2 regions of the Lysinibacillus sp. NPDC093216 genome follow, and region 2 is predicted to be linked to the other one. Evidence: riboswitches for the same ligand, from Rfam matches in the RefSeq annotation. Region 2 holds a riboswitch; the other holds the start of a gene.
The links. A riboswitch is a leader RNA that binds a small molecule or an ion and turns the genes downstream of it on or off. The one in region 2 is predicted to bind cobalamin.
Positions count from the first base shown of each region.

Region 1: linked by a shared signal. The riboswitch ahead of ACQKOG_RS13970 (hypothetical protein) and the one ahead of cobT (nicotinate-nucleotide--dimethylbenzimidazole phosphoribosyltransferase) in region 2 are both predicted to bind cobalamin.

Region 1 is NZ_JBNNVB010000011.1:77,972-85,936, reverse strand. Features, by position in the region: gene ACQKOG_RS13975 (acyl-CoA dehydrogenase family protein) at 1-1,197, shown strand, start outside; cobalamin riboswitch at 1,274-1,456, shown strand; gene ACQKOG_RS13970 (hypothetical protein) at 1,485-1,685, shown strand; gene ACQKOG_RS13965 (ABC transporter substrate-binding protein) at 1,785-2,750, shown strand; gene ACQKOG_RS13960 (FecCD family ABC transporter permease) at 2,747-3,748, shown strand; gene ACQKOG_RS13955 (adenosylcobinamide amidohydrolase) at 3,745-5,220, shown strand; gene ACQKOG_RS13950 (cob(I)yrinic acid a,c-diamide adenosyltransferase) at 5,389-5,952, shown strand; gene ACQKOG_RS13945 (heterodisulfide reductase-related iron-sulfur binding cluster) at 6,417-7,965, shown strand, end outside.
Region 2 is NZ_JBNNVB010000001.1:99,035-106,999, reverse strand. Features, by position in the region: gene ACQKOG_RS00575 (YcaO-like family protein) at 1-636, shown strand, start outside; gene ACQKOG_RS00570 (SagB/ThcOx family dehydrogenase) at 673-1,536, shown strand; gene ACQKOG_RS00565 (M16 family metallopeptidase) at 1,560-2,816, shown strand; gene ACQKOG_RS00560 (ABC transporter ATP-binding protein) at 2,831-3,760, shown strand; gene ACQKOG_RS00555 (ABC transporter permease) at 3,757-4,506, shown strand; cobalamin riboswitch at 4,593-4,769, shown strand; gene cobT (nicotinate-nucleotide--dimethylbenzimidazole phosphoribosyltransferase) at 4,884-5,939, shown strand; gene ACQKOG_RS00545 (trimeric intracellular cation channel family protein) at 6,048-6,653, opposite strand; gene ACQKOG_RS00540 (aminotransferase class I/II-fold pyridoxal phosphate-dependent enzyme) at 6,929-7,965, shown strand, end outside.

The DNA.
Region 1 (7,965 bases), on a different contig from region 2:
TTTTTACCACATGTTTGTGCAACAGGAGATACAGAGCTATATGAGGGGGCTACATTTTTAACGGAGCGTCAAGGTGGCTCTGATGTTGGGGCGAATGTTGTGGAGGCAAGACAGGACGGCAATCAGTATCGCTTATTTGGGGAAAAATATTTTGCATCAAACGCAGGAATGTGTGGAGTAACTATGGTATTGGCGCGCATGAAAGGGGCTCAGGTAGGCTCAAAGGGCTTAACATTATTTGCAGTTCCGTGGCGAAATGAGGATGGCACAGTTAATAATCTCCGCATTCGGCGTTTAAAGGATAAACTTGGCGTTAGAGCAGTGCCTTCTGGTGAGGTGGAATTTGATGGTGCGCTAGCATATGTTGTTGGTGATCCGAATAAAGGAATTTATTATATGCTGGAGGCACTTAATTTATCAAGAATTTGCAATGCGGTTGCTTCTATCGGCATTATGCGCCGCGGATATTTAGAGGCGAAGTATTATGTGACAAATCGTCATGCCTTTGGTAAACCTTTAACGCAATATCCTATGATTCAGGATACACTAGGGAAATTCGCTGCCAAGCTTCATGTAGAAGTTGCCACGGTTTTTGATCTTATTCAGCTTTACGATAAAGTAACTAGTGGGCAGGGGAATAAAGAAGACATTATTTTAAACCGCTTGTATATTGCTATCATGAAAAAAGAAACGGCAGAGCAAGCTGTACATTATGCTAGTGAAGCCATTGAATTACATGGCGGAAACGGCTATATTGAAGATTTTGTTACACCTCGGTTATTAAGAGATGCACAGGTACTTACTGTGTGGGAAGGGACTGCGAATATTTTAGCTTTAGAGCTCATTCGTTTAGTTGATAAGTTTCATGCGCACGAAATGTTTGTTCGTGTCATGGAAGAACGTCTAGAAAAACTAGTTGCCAGTCCATTAGTTGAAATTGTCGTGGATCAATTAGCAAAACTAGAATCAACTTTGCAAACATTTAGCCGTTTAGATGATGCAACAAAAACGTTTGAAGCAAAAAAGGTCGCAGAGAAAATGGCGCATTTATATGAAAGTGTGGTAGCAGTCGAATGGGCACAAAGATTCGGTGGCAAATATGAGAAGCTAGCAGATATTTATTTAGAGCACACATGGGCATTGCGAGAAATGGGTGCACCAATGAAAACGGTACAGTATTTTTCAGATATCGTTTAACTTCTTTTAGTATATTGATTTGTTTAGAAGTCGTCTCGAATGGAGGCGACTTCTTTCATTTTCATGTATAATACAATCAACTGAATATTATAAAGGTTCTTTACTTAAGTAAAGTGAAAAGGGAAATCGGTGTAATTCCGATGCGGTCCCGCCACTGTATGTGTGAGTTTTTTCAATCTGCGCCACTGAAAATTTCGGGAAGGCTTGAAAAAGCGTATGGAGCACGAGCCAGGAGACCTGCCTTTATAGAAAACACGTTGTAGCCTACGAGGATAGGATGGTGGATTTTGTATATGTATTTTTGTGCAAATTTGACCCCCTCATTATTTTATGATGAGGGGTATTTGTTTTGGAAGATGAATGTCGATAAATTTGAAAACATGGGCGATAAATTCACAATGTTAGGCGATAAACTCAAAAAGTTGGGTGATAAATTCACAATGTTAGGTGATAAACTCAAAATGTTGGCTGGAAGTTCGCAATGTTGACGATAACCCCACAATGTTAGGCGATCAAAAACTAAAATGTATCGATCAATCAGAAAAACAATAAAAACTATACGCACAAATAGACTAAGGAGGATTCACATGAAGAAAATTTGGAAAATAGGGTTATCAGCATTTTTAGCTATGGGCTTACTTGCTGCATGTAATACAAAAGAGGCGACAAATGAAAAGCCGTCATCTTCTGAGCAACAAGAGACTGCAAAAGTAGATCAAGCAACATTCCCAATGACGATAAAGGATGCTACTGGCAAGGATATTACGCTAGAGGCACCTCCTGAAAAAATTGTCTCACTCATTCCGAGTAACACAGAAATATTATTTGGCCTTGGCTTAAATAATGAAATAGTTGGCGTGACCGATAATGACGATTATCCACCAGAGGTTACTAAAAAAGAAAAGGTTGGCGGTATGGATTATAATATTGAAAAAATTATTGCTTTATCGCCAGATATCGTTTTTACGCATGCGTCAGGTATGAGTTATTCAAAAGGAGCCATTGAACAGCTTGAGGCGGTAGGTGTGAAAGTATTTGTTGTAGCGGATGCAAAAAACTTTAATGAAACTTACACAACGATTGAACAGCTTGGTCGTGCAACAGGAAAACTAGAAGAAGCTAAAAAAATTGTTGCAAATATGAAGGCAAAAGTTAAAGAAGTTGAAACAAAACTTGACGGTGTTGAGCCGAAGAAAGTCTTTGTAGAATCGTCTGATGAGCCACAGATTTATACAGCTGGTAAAGGTACATTTATGAATGAAATGCTAGAAATGATTCATGCTGAAAATGTGGCAGCAGATGTAAATGACTGGTATCAAATCGATGCTGAAAAAATTATCGCGAAAAATCCAGATGTCATTGTTGTGGCATATAATTATGTACCTGAAATTTTAACGAAAATTCCACAACGTGCAGGCTTTGAGACAATCTCTGCCGTAAAAAATAAAGCCATAGTACAAGTAGATGAAAATATGATAAGTCGTCAAGGTCCTCGATTAGCAGATGGTCTTGAGGAACTAGCAAAAGCTGTCTACCCTGAGGCGTTTAAATGAGTAAAACAATTGTAGCCTATGTAACAGCAATTACGCTTCTAACCATTAGCATCTGGTGTGGTGTGGCGATAGGCTCAGTTCATATTCCACTAGAAGTGTTGTGGAATAAGGCGGCTGATGAAACAGCCGCCAATATTTTATGGAAAATTCGATTACCCCGAGTCCTGCTGGCAGGGCTTGTAGGGGCGTCACTTGCAATTGCAGGGGCAGCTTTTCAGGGCTTATTAAAAAATCCTTTGGCTGATCCTTATACATTAGGTGTTTCCTCTGGTGCATCAGTTGGCGCAGTTATGACAATTTTTTTTAGTATATCAATACCTGTAGTAGGCCATTTTACATTGCCGACCTTTAGTATGATAGGTGCCATATTAACGATGGTAGCTGTTATGGGCTTTGCTAGAATAGTAGACCGCTCGCTAAAAATGGAAACTCTTATTTTAACAGGGGTTATATTTAGTTCATTTTTAGGTTCTTTGATTTCATTAATGATTGCATTGTCTGGTGAAGAGCTACGCCAAGTAATCGGATGGTTGCTAGGCTCAGTATCGATGCGTGGTTGGCCATATGTTCAGATGATTATTCCGTTTGTCATAATTGGCTCAATTATGCTTTGGACACAAAGACGCGAGTTAAATGTTCTGTTATATGGTGAAGAACGCGCGCAGCATTTAGGTGTCAATGTTAAGCGCAGTAAATATATTATTTTAGTGGGTGGATCCATGTTGACGGGAGCTGCGGTAGCTGTTTCTGGAACGATTGGCTTTGTTGGTTTAGTTGTTCCTCATATGACGAGAATGGTTTGGGGTTCTGATCACCGTCATTTATTGCCATTATCATTTTTAAATGGGGCAACTTTGCTGATTATTTGTGATTTAATAGCACGAACAATTATTATGCCAAGAGAGCTACCGATTGGTGTCATTACTGCATTTATTGGGGCGCCCGTTTTTTCCTATATTTTTTATAAGCAACGTAGAAGCAAGGGGGTACGGGCATGATTGTTGTTGAACATCTTTCCGGCGGCTATGAAGACGTACCGATCGTCCAGGATATAAGTTTTTCCGTTGAAAAAGGCAAAATACTAGGGATTTTAGGGCCGAATGGTAGCGGGAAATCCACACTGTTAAAAGTAATAAGTGGCATACTACCAGCAACTGCAGGCACTATATTAGTAGATGGCAAAAATAGTAGCTCTTACAATGCTCGTGCATTAGCAAAAAAAATGGCGGTGCTTCCACAATTACACGCTAATGCCTTTTCAAACAGTGTACGGGAGGCAGTATCACTTGGGCGTTATCCACATCAAACAGGCTTCTTTTCAAGCTGGTCTGATCGCGATGAACAAGCAGTACAACATGCCATGATGCAAACTGGTGTGAAACGCTATGAACAGACACCGTTGGAATTTTTGTCGGGCGGTGAACAGCAAAGGGTATTTGTAGCTCAAGCTCTTGCACAAACCGCGGAAATATTGCTGCTAGATGAACCAACGAACCATCTAGATATTGCTCATCAACGCCAAATTTTAGATATGGTGCGAAAAGAAGCAATTGAAAGTGGTTTGACCGTTATTATGGTACTACATGATATGAATTTAGCCTCCCTCTATTGTGATGAATTATTACTAATGGAGGAAGGTCGGATGCGAGCATTGGGGGCGCCACATGAAGTATTAATCGCTTCGCAAATCGAAGATGTTTATCATGCCAGAGTTGCAACTTATGCACATCCAGAAATTCCAAAGCCTCAAATTACAATGATGCCAGCCTCAGTTGAACATCAGCAGCGTGCTGTCATTACAAAAGAAAATTTCACTATTACAGATCGTTATATTAAGCTTCAATCAGAGTTTCCGTTAAAAACAGTGTCCTCAGCTGTCCATAATCCGGGTATCGGTTGGTATGATTGTCTGTTAAATCGCTCTGTACCAATAGATTATGTCATTAGTGATGTAAAGAAAGAGGTTGCTGGATTTTTACTAAAAGAGCATTTTTCATCTACAAGTACCGTCGTCATGTTAACAGCTGTCCCAACAAATCTTGTAGCTATTAATGAATTTAAAGCTTCCTTTGGCAGCGTACTTGTTGCAGTTACGGCCGGAGTTGGCAATGCTGTTGATGTGTCTCGTACACATGAAAGACAAGATGAACCACATATTGGTACAATAAATACGTGGGTTATTGTTAATGGTTGTTTATCAGAAGAAGCGTTTTTCCAAGCAATGATGACGGCTACCGAGGCGAAAACAAAGGCATTGCAATCGGAAAATATTCGTGATGAGCTTAGTGGTACAATTGCGACAGGTACTGCTACAGATAGTTTATTGATAGCAGCTACACAAAAAGGGGAAGAAATGCTGTACGGAGGCCCCATTACTGATGTAGGTAAGATTATCGGTAAAGGTGTTTTTGAAACAACTGTGCAGGCAATAGAAAATTATCTTCATTCAGCAGAAACCTCTGCTGAATGAAGATAATGCCTCCGGCGGATGTCACGGATTTTCAAGGGAATGAATTGTGAGGGCACAATTCAAAATCCGAACGCATTGTTTATCTGTGCGAAAGCGTAGTGCTAACGTAGCGACAGCAACAATTACGCCAAGGCGAAATTGATAAAATAATTCTAGGAGATGAGAGAAATGAAGCTTTACACGAAAACAGGCGATACAGGGAAAACAAGTCTTATCGGTGGACGCGTTGATAAAGATAGCTTACGCGTTGAAACATATGGGGCCATCGATGAATTAAATTCTTTTATTGGTAAGGCAGTTAGTGAATTAGATCGTGAGTTATTCAAGGATATTTTAATTGATTTAGAAACGATTCAACATGAGCTTTTTGATGCGGGTGGCGACCTTGCTAACGTCATGAAGGAACGTCATTATAAGCTGACAGAGCAGCCAATTGAAGTGTTGGAAACGCGTATTGATGCATTGTCAGATGAAGCACCGCCGTTACAGCGCTTTATTCTCCCAGGTGGTGCACCAGCAGCTGCAACATTACACATTGCTCGCACAGTAGCACGTCGAGCAGAGCGTCAAATGGTAACGCTTATGAAGGAAATCGAAGACGTACCGACAATTGTACAAAAATATTTAAACCGTCTATCTGACTATTTATTTGCAGCAGCACGTGTTGTTAATTTTAGATTGAATGTCGCAGATGTTGAGTATATTCGAAGCGGCAATGTCTTTAAAAAATAGTCTGCTATTTATAGACAAATTACGCTCGTTAGCAATACATGGGGTTGATTTCCGTTCCGACTATAATTCATTTTTATATAAATACTTTGGAGATTTATCGGAACAAAATCTCACTTTATCGGAACAATTTTAGCTTTTATCGGAATGTTTTCTCGTTTTATCGGAACAATTTCAGTTTTTATCGGAATAATTTCAATTAGAACGGAAATCATCCCACGTTATGGTGAGAAGTTATATTTGTAAATAATAAGAAAAATAGTCACTCTGAAAAATTCAAGGTGGCTTTTTTTCTTGTAAAATGTAAGAATATAAAATTATCAGAAATATTTCCGTTTTATGTTGACTGAATGCTCACTCATTTATTAGAATGGGAATATAATGATGGAATGACGTACATTTACGTATGAGCTAGCAAATTTACCACAAAGAGAGAAACTTACGACAAACTAAAGGGGGGACCAACCATGAGTCCATTAGTAATTGCAAACATTGTTCTAACAGTCGTGGTTGTGCTTTATGCAGTAGGATTGTTTTTCTATCTGTTAAAAACACGCTATAAGTTTGTGCAATTGGGGAAAAAGGTTGAGTTTGATGAAAGTGTTAAAGAACGAGTTCGTTATCTTATGGTCAATGTACTTGGCCAAAACAAGCTATTAAAAGATCCAAAGAGTGGTTTAATTCACGTCATGTTCTTCTATGGATTTTTGATGGTGCAGCTTGGTGCCATTGATTTAATTTGGAAGGGGTTAGCACCTGGATCACATTTACCGCTTGGCGTTTTCTACAGTGTGTTTACATTCTTCCAAGAGCTTGTAGTATTAATGATTTTAGTGGCGGTTGTGTGGGCATTTTACCGACGCTATGTAGAAAAGCTAGTACGTCTAAAACGAGGCTGGAAAAATGGTCTTGTCCTAATTTTCATTGGTGGGTTAATGGTATCCACATTACTTGCAAATGGTATGGGAATAATTTGGCATGGTGAAGAACTAACTTATACAGAGCCAGTTGCTTCTAGCATTGCCGCTATTTTTAGTTTCTTACCAGCATCAGCAGCGGCTGTTGTTTTCTTTGTAATGTGGTGGGTGCACTTACTAACTCTTTTGACATTCTTAGTGTATGTACCACAATCGAAGCACTTCCACTTGATTGTAAGCCCGATTAATGTGTATATGAACCGTTTGGATCGTACAGGTACTTTAACACCAATCGACTTTGAAGCATTAGAAAATGCTGAAGATGAAGAGGATATTCCAGCAATTGGTGTTGGACGTATTCAAGACTTTACACAAAAACAAATGCTCGATTTATATTCTTGTGTAGAGTGCGGACGCTGTACAAATATGTGTCCAGCGTCAGGTACAGGAAAAATGCTATCACCGATGGATTTAATCGTGAAGCTACGTGATCATTTAACATTTACAGGTGCTGTTGAGACAAAGCAAAAGCCATGGGTTCCTTATCAATTCTTTGCTAACACAAAGGGGAATCAGCTAGCGATCGCAGCTGGTGCTGAGGGGGCAGTCATTGAAGATATCTACAGCCCTTCTTTAATTGGCGATGTTATTACAGAATCAGAGATTTGGGCATGTACAACTTGCCGTAACTGTGAGGATCAATGTCCTGTTATGAACGAACATGTCGATAAAATTATTGATTTACGTCGTTACTTAACAATGACTGAAGGGAAAGTAAACCCTGATGCACAACGCGCGATGACAAATATCGAGCGTCAAGGTAATCCTTGGGGCTTAAACCGTAAAGAAAAAGAAAATTGGCGTGACCTAGATCCAACAATTCATATTCCAACAGTGAAAGAGCTGAAAAAATCAGGCGAGGAAATGGAATATTTATTCTGGGTAGGTTCAATGGGTGCATTTGATAACCGCTCGCAAAAAATTGCATTAGCTTTCTGTCGTTTATTAAACGAGGCGGGCGTGAAGTTTGCGATTTTAGGAAATAAAGAGAAAAACTCAGGGGACACTCCTCGTCGTTTAGGAAATGAGTTCTTATTCC
Region 2 (7,965 bases):
CAATATTTTAAAACGCCAAATTGTAAATTCCATCTAATTGATATGACAATGGATGTAAAGATTCCAACCGTTTTAGGGGTATTAGAAGATTTATCTGGTGGTACATTAATCGCTGCTGCAACTCGATTGAATTTGAAGGATGCAGTCATTAAAACCCTTATAGAATTATCTCAAGGAAGAATTAGCTGGAAAAGAGATTTTGTTGAGGGAGTTTCAGACGAATTTAAAGAAGATTATAGTGATATACGAGATTTTCATAGTAGAGTAAGACTATTTACGAATAATAATATGAAAAAGCACATTCAGTTCGCATATCAATCTAATAATATTGTCAACATTAATCAAGCATATCCTGAATATGAAAATTCTCATAAAACACAGCTAGCAATAACTCTAGAAATGTTAAGAAGACAAGGACATGATGTTGTTATTTACGATTTAACAACAGAGGATGTTAAAAAAAGGGGGTATCATGTAATTAGGGTGGTAATTCCAGGTTTCACGGAAATTACTAATGATCATGTAATTCCGAGAGCTGGTGGAACAAGGATATATGAAGTACCGAAAAAAATAAATTTAAAAGATACAGTCATGAATTTTGAAGAACTAAACCCAATACCACATCCGTTCCCTTAATAGGATGAAAATAAAATTAAAAAAGGGTGTGATTTTTTGAGTCAGATAACAGAAGTAGAAATTCTATCAAAAAAGGTTGAGGAAACGCTGTTAAAAAATTCCAGTATGTACGAAATTTTCCATGAAAATACAAAATTAAATTCATTGAAGGAAAAGATGCTGGGAAAAAATATAATGAGTGTTTTGACAGAGAAAAACTTCTTAGAAGCAAGTCATATGCCATATAAAACATACACGTCTAATAAGAGAATCCAATTAGAGAAAAACTTTCATAATTTAATTATTAATAAAAGTTTCACTGAGGTTCTTTTAGAAAGGCGTAGTGTTAGAAAATTTATTAATAAACCAATCTCTTTTAAGCAATTATCATATTTATTATATATGAGCTATGGAATTAATGACTTTTTACCATCAAAACAAACAAATTCTTTACAGGAATTAAGAACCGTGCCATCAGCTGGTGGTCTATATCCTTTAGAAATTTATTTACTAGTAAACAATGTAGAGAATTTAGAACAGGGTTTATATCATTATAATGTTAAATTACATTGTCTCGAGTTATTAAAGGAAGGGTCTCAAGAAGATTGTTTACCATCATTAACCTCTTACAGTGATATTGCTAAAAATGCGTCAATTCTGATGTTCATAACAGCTGTATTCCCTAGGCTATCTTACAAATATGGAGATAGAGCATATAGATTTGCTCACCTTGATGCTGGTCATTTAGGACAAAATATATATTTAACGAATACTGCTATGAATTTAGGTACGTTAGCTGTTGGAGGCTTTTTTGATGATGAAATTAATGAGTATTTAAATATAAATGGTGTATCCGAGGGAGTTATATATGAATTTTTTATTGGACATAAAGACGAAGAAAATGATTATAGAATTAAGTAGATGCTAAGAGGATGCATAAACATATGAAAAAATATAAATACACTTTATCGAAAAACGATATACCTATTTATCATTTGAGGAATGAAACAAGTTACTTATCTCATATTATTTTTTGGTTTAATATCGGTTCACGTTATGAACACAAAAATTATTATGGAATAGTTCATCTAATGGAACATTTATTATTAAGCTGCCATTATTCAAATGAAAATCAATTAAGAGATATCTTAAATGAAAAAGGAGTTGAATACAAACTTTCTACTTCTTATGAATATTTTTATTTATTGTTGTCGTGCAAAGAAGAGGATGTAGAAGAATTAATTAAGATAGTATTGTTCGTTCTAAGCAATCCAAATATCGACAATATTTCATTTGTTAATGAAAAAAAGACAGTTATGTTAGAGAAGAAGAGTCGCACATTCATTGATCAAAAGAATATTCAAGATATAATCACCGAGAATATTTGGGATGAGAATTTAAGCCATTCAATACTGGGAACTGAATTAACACTATCAAAAATGAAATTAAACCAAATCCTTGATGTAATAAAATACTTAAATAATAGTAAAAACTTCTCCATTTTATATAGTGGTAAAAAAAATATGGATGATTTTTCTGGAATTATTGACAAGCATTATGAGATATCTTCAGAAGGAGAGGAAATACGTATCAATTCAATGATAAGGGATACGATAGAGCCTTCTACTTTTATAGAAACAGATGTTATGATAAAAACGAAAGAAAATTCAGATAAATCATCCTCTTCTTTTGTATCTATATGTTATGAATTTAACAATGGATTATCAAAAGATGAAAAAATTTATTTATCTTTGTTTAGTATGATGATGACAATGAATGACACGGGATTGCTGTATGAAGAATTTCGGTTGAAAAAACAAAGTGTGTATTTTATCGTGTGCTTACCTTTTCATTTTAAATATGAAAGTATTTTGCAAGTCCAATTTATTACTGAACAAGAAGATTTAGAATCACTCATCTTACATATTAATGAAAAGATGAATATAGACAGTAAAGAAATTAACATTATGAATAAATATTTAGAGAAAAGCAAAAAGTTTTTACAGCATAAAATTTACAAGATATTAGAAAATGATAAGGATTTTTTATTATTTTTAGGTAATGAGCGGGTTATTGAAAGGCATCATTTATCATTAGATGAAATGCTTCAAGTTCTTGATAATATTGATATTAAAGACATGCAAGCATTTATAAATGAAAAGTTAAATCATGCAACAATGAAGCGAATCATTCTATCATAATTGAGGTGTTCTAATTGAATGAAGCAATATCAATAAAAGATTTGAGTTTTTCGTATACCTTAAATAAACAAATATTGAAAAATATTAATTTAACGATAAACCACAATGAAGTGTTTGGGTTACTAGGACCAAACGGAGCTGGAAAAACAACTTTATTAGAATGTGTACAAGGAGTTAAAAATGGATTCACTGGCACCATAACTGTCAATGGTTTAGATGTTACAAAAGATGGAGATAAAATTAAACCACTTATAGGTGTACAATTTCAGTCAAACTCCTATTTTGATCATATTAAGGTGGATGAATTGTTCGAATTTTTCGCCACATTATACAATATGGAGATTACTGAAAAAGAAATTGAAGACTTATTAAAAAAAGTCAATATGCAAGAACATAAAAGAGCTTACGTTAATAAACTTTCTGGCGGGCAAAAACAAAGAATAAGTATAGCATTAAGTATTCTCAATAAACCACAGGTCTTGTTTTTGGATGAACCAACAACTGGTTTAGATCCAAACTCTAGAAAAGATTTGTGGCATATTATTAAGGATATTAGAAAAGAAGGGACAACAATAATCCTAACGACACATTATATGGAAGAAGTAGAAGCACTCTGTGATAATGTATGTTTTATAAACGATGGGAGTATTTATACAGTAGGAAAACCTGAAGAAATTATTAAAAATGCTAATTTAAACTCGGTTATTAAAATAGGTTTAATAGTAGATTCTTCTGTCCAGTATTTAGAAAGTTGTTCGACAGTAGATAAGATTAAAAAAGAAGATGACTATTTCTACTTATACACGAAGGATATTAGAAAAACGTTAGATTATATAAATAAATTAGAAGATGAAAAAAGAATAACAACAACGAGCATTAATATTCAAAAAGCAAATTTAGAAGATGTATTCTTAAATATGACTGGAAGTGTTTTGAAATTATGAATAGTTTTGTTAATTTATCTTCTATATTTTTCAAAATGGAAATAAGAAATAAACAAGCGGTTATTATGAGTACGGTGTTCCCTATTCTAATGATGGCTTTAATGGGTACAGCAGGGAAAGACGCTGCAAGAGAGGGTATGTCATATATGTCCTATATTTTCCCTGGTATTCTAGGGATGGCTTATGGAGCTATAGGTCTTATAGCTTTACCCGTTATGATTGCTTCGTATAGGGAAAGGGGTATTTTTAAAAAAATTAAAGTTACTCCAATCTCTACATCAAAAATAATGGTATCTATTTTCAGTACACAGCTTTTCATTATGGCTATACAAACAGTTATTATTTTGGGCATTAGTGTTTTCATTTTTAATGTTCAATTAAATTTTAATTCAATTTATACTCTTTTATTAATTCCATTGTTATTAATGGGTGGTCTTAGCTTATTAGCCATCGGTTTAATAATCGGAATTTACGCTAATAACGCAAAAAATGCCACAACTATGGGGAATCTTTCAAATCTAGTTTTCATTTTTTTAGGTGGTACTTTCTTCCCGAGCGATGTGTGGCCAAAATTTCTAATGCCATTTGTTTATATTAATCCACTTAATTATATTATTGAAGCTATTAGAAAAACACTGATCTTCGAGACACAAAATCTCAACACTTATCTGACTGAATTATCAGTAATAACTGCTATAGCAGTTATTACTTTAGTATTTTGTGTTAAAGTTTTTAAATATGAATAATTAAGCATATTTATTTACTTAAATAACAATGAAGCTTGAAAATTTAAAATGTTGACACAATGAGCGCTTTGCCGTAGATTTAAAGTAATTGCATAAAAGCGTTAGGTGCCCACTGCGGGAGAATAGGGAATAAAGTGAAAAGCTTTAGCGGTCCCACCACTGTAAAAGGGAGTTTCATAGAGAATGCCACTAGCGTCTTGCTGGGAAGGTTCTATGAAATGTTGAAATTGAGCCAGGAGACCTGCCTATCTGCTTCGGTTATATAGACGATGGAAAAGTCTGTAGTTTATTTGTTATGGAATAAACTACAGGCTTTTTATTTTTTTCTCTAAATCATTCTTCGAGTAACAAGGGCAAAAAAGAAAGGGGAAATTTTCATGCAATTATTACAACAAACGATTCAAAACATTCAAAGTGCTGACTACAAAATGATGGAGAAGGCAAGGGAACGCATAGATGCACTTTGCAAGCCTCCTGGAAGCTTGGGGAAACTGGAGGCTCTTGCTGTACAACTATCTGGAATTACAGGAGACCTATTTCCTGCGATTGATAAAAAGGCGATAATTGTCTGTGCAGCAGACCATGGTGTTTGTGATGAAGGGGTAACACCTAATCCACAAAATGTGACGGTCTTTCAAACATTAAATTTTCCTAGAGGAGGAACAGGTGTCTGTGCTATCGCAAAAATCACAGATGCAAAAATTGTCACAGTAGACGTTGGTGTAAAAGAGGATATTCCACATGATGCTGGTGTTATCATAAAAAAAATTAAATATGGCACGGACAATATGGCAAAAGGTCCTGCTATGTCAAGGGAAGAAGCCATTCAATCTATTGAAGTAGGAATTGAGGTAGCAACGGAAGAAATCAAAAAAGGAATCAATGTACTCGGGACAGGTGAAATGGGCATCGGTAATACAACGCCGAGTGCTGCCATATTATCGGTTCTTCACGAATGTCATCCAAATGAAGTGACAGGCTTTGGTGCAGGAGTAGGACCAGGGGGGATTGCACATAAAGTAGAAGTCATTCACAATGCTATTGCATTAAATAAACCAAATCGCGATGATGCTATTGATATTCTTGCAAAGGTCGGTGGATTAGAAATAGGCGCTATGGCTGGAGTAATACTTGCAGCCGCCGCACATCGTAAACCTGTTGTTATTGATGGTTTTATTTCTACCATCGCTGCCCTTATCGCATACGAACTCGAACCAAACGTAAAAGACTATATCATTCCTTCACATGCCTCAGAAGAACCAGGTGCAAAAATTGCTGCTGAAATGCTCGGAGTTGAACCGATGTTGCTGATGAATATGCGATTGGGTGAGGGCTCTGGTGCAGCTTTAGCCTTTCCTATTTTAGACGCAGCATGTTCTATGATGAAAAATATGGCTACTTTAGAAGAAGCTATGTTGCTGTTGAAAAATTAACTTTAGCTGCTGCTGTGGATGCACGGAGTTTGTGATAAATAAGGAATTTATAAATTCAAAAAAAGCCCAAATCAGATATTTGGGCTTTTAAATTATGCAACAGTATAACTATGCTCGATTCAACCTCCGTAACGGTAAACGCCATTTCTTCATATATGAAAGTATTCTTAGTACTGTGATCACACCAAATAATACATATAAAAAGATATCCCCTGTAAAAAGTTGAAGTCCGATGATAAGCCCGGCTAATGCTGCCCAAACGCCATAGACTTCATCACGAAGAACTAACGGTTTACGTCTAGCTAATAAATCGCGAACAATTCCACCACCTGACCCTGTTAAGACAGCAGCTACAATAACGGCACTAATAGGCATGTCGAGCTTCACAGCATAAAGGGCACCTTGAATCGCAAATGCCGATAATCCGATAGCATCAGTGAAATTGCCCCAGCGATGCCAATGCTGAATGAGACGATGTGGAAATAAGAAAAAAATTGTAATGGCTGCAATGGCGATTTGAAACATCATATCTTGACCCCACAATGTTGTTACAGGTAAACCTATGAGTAGATTTCGTATAGCTCCACCGCCGAAAGCAGTTACGATACCGAGTATATAGACACCGAATAAATCGTATTCTTCCTCCATTGCAATTATTGCTCCAGAAATTGCGAAGGCAATTGTTCCAATGATACTAAAAACCTCCCAAGCCAACCCTTTCACCCCTTATGTGAATAAATCATTTCATGTTGTTGTAGATTAGTTACTAGAAAATATTAAAGTTACCTTTTTGTATCTAGAAGTTTTTGCAAAGAAAAGCATTGACTTTTGATTCGGAATTATCAGATATTAAATACCTTATTATAACAGAATTAAATAGATTTAGTTGGTCATTTAGCTTAGTGCCTAATGAAATTAGCAAGCTTTGCAGGCAAGCTCACAAATTGATAAGATAAGACTTGAACAAATGTGAAATGGAGAAGAACATAATGACTTTTACAACCAATTTATCAGAAGAAACACTAGCATTAGCTGCTAAAATAGAAGAAAAGGTACGCCCTTTTCATGCAAAGGTAGAAGACATGGCATTCTTCAATCAACAAAAAGTGCTTGCTGCGTTCCGAAAGCATCAAGTTAGTGATTATCATCTGCACCCGTCTAATGGTTATGGCTATGATGATGAGGGGCGTGACAATCTAGAACGAGTTTATGCAGAGGTCTTTGGAGCGGAGGCTGCCATTGTACGTCCGCAAATTATTTCTGGTACACATGCAATTACACTTAGCTTATTCGGAGTACTACGTCCAGGTGATGAATTACTTTATATTTCGGGTCAGCCGTATGATACATTGCAATCAATAGTTGATGGTGGCGATAAGGATACTGGCTCGTTAAAAGATTATAAAATCGGTTATAGCCATGTGGATTTAATCGATAATCAAGAGATCGATTGGGAAGGTGTTGCAGCTGCAATTACAGCAAACACAAAAATGATTGCTATCCAACGTTCGAAAGGCTATGCAACACGCCCATCCTTTACCATTTCGCAAATTACAGAAATGTGTGCAAAAATCCGTGAATTAGCACCAAATGCGGTTATTTTCGTTGATAATTGCTACGGTGAATTTGTTGAGGCACAGGAACCGACCGAGGTTGGGGCTGATTTAATAGCAGGCTCGCTCATTAAAAATCCTGGCGGAGGCTTAGCGAAAATTGGTGGTTACATTGCGGGGCGTGCAGATTTAGTAGAAAAATGTGCTTATCGAATGACATCACCAGGTATTGGTGCTGAAGCAGGAGCAACATTAAATACGCTTGGTGACTTCTATCAAGGATTTTTCCTTGCACCACATGTTGTATCTCAAGCGTTAAAAGGTGCCATTTTCACAGCTGCTATGCTAGGGGAAATTGGCATGAATACATCACCAAGCTATGATGCTAATCGTACAGATTTAATTCAATCGGTTTCTTTCCAAACCGCGGAACAAATGATTGCTTTTTGCCGTGAAATTCAAGCGAACTCACC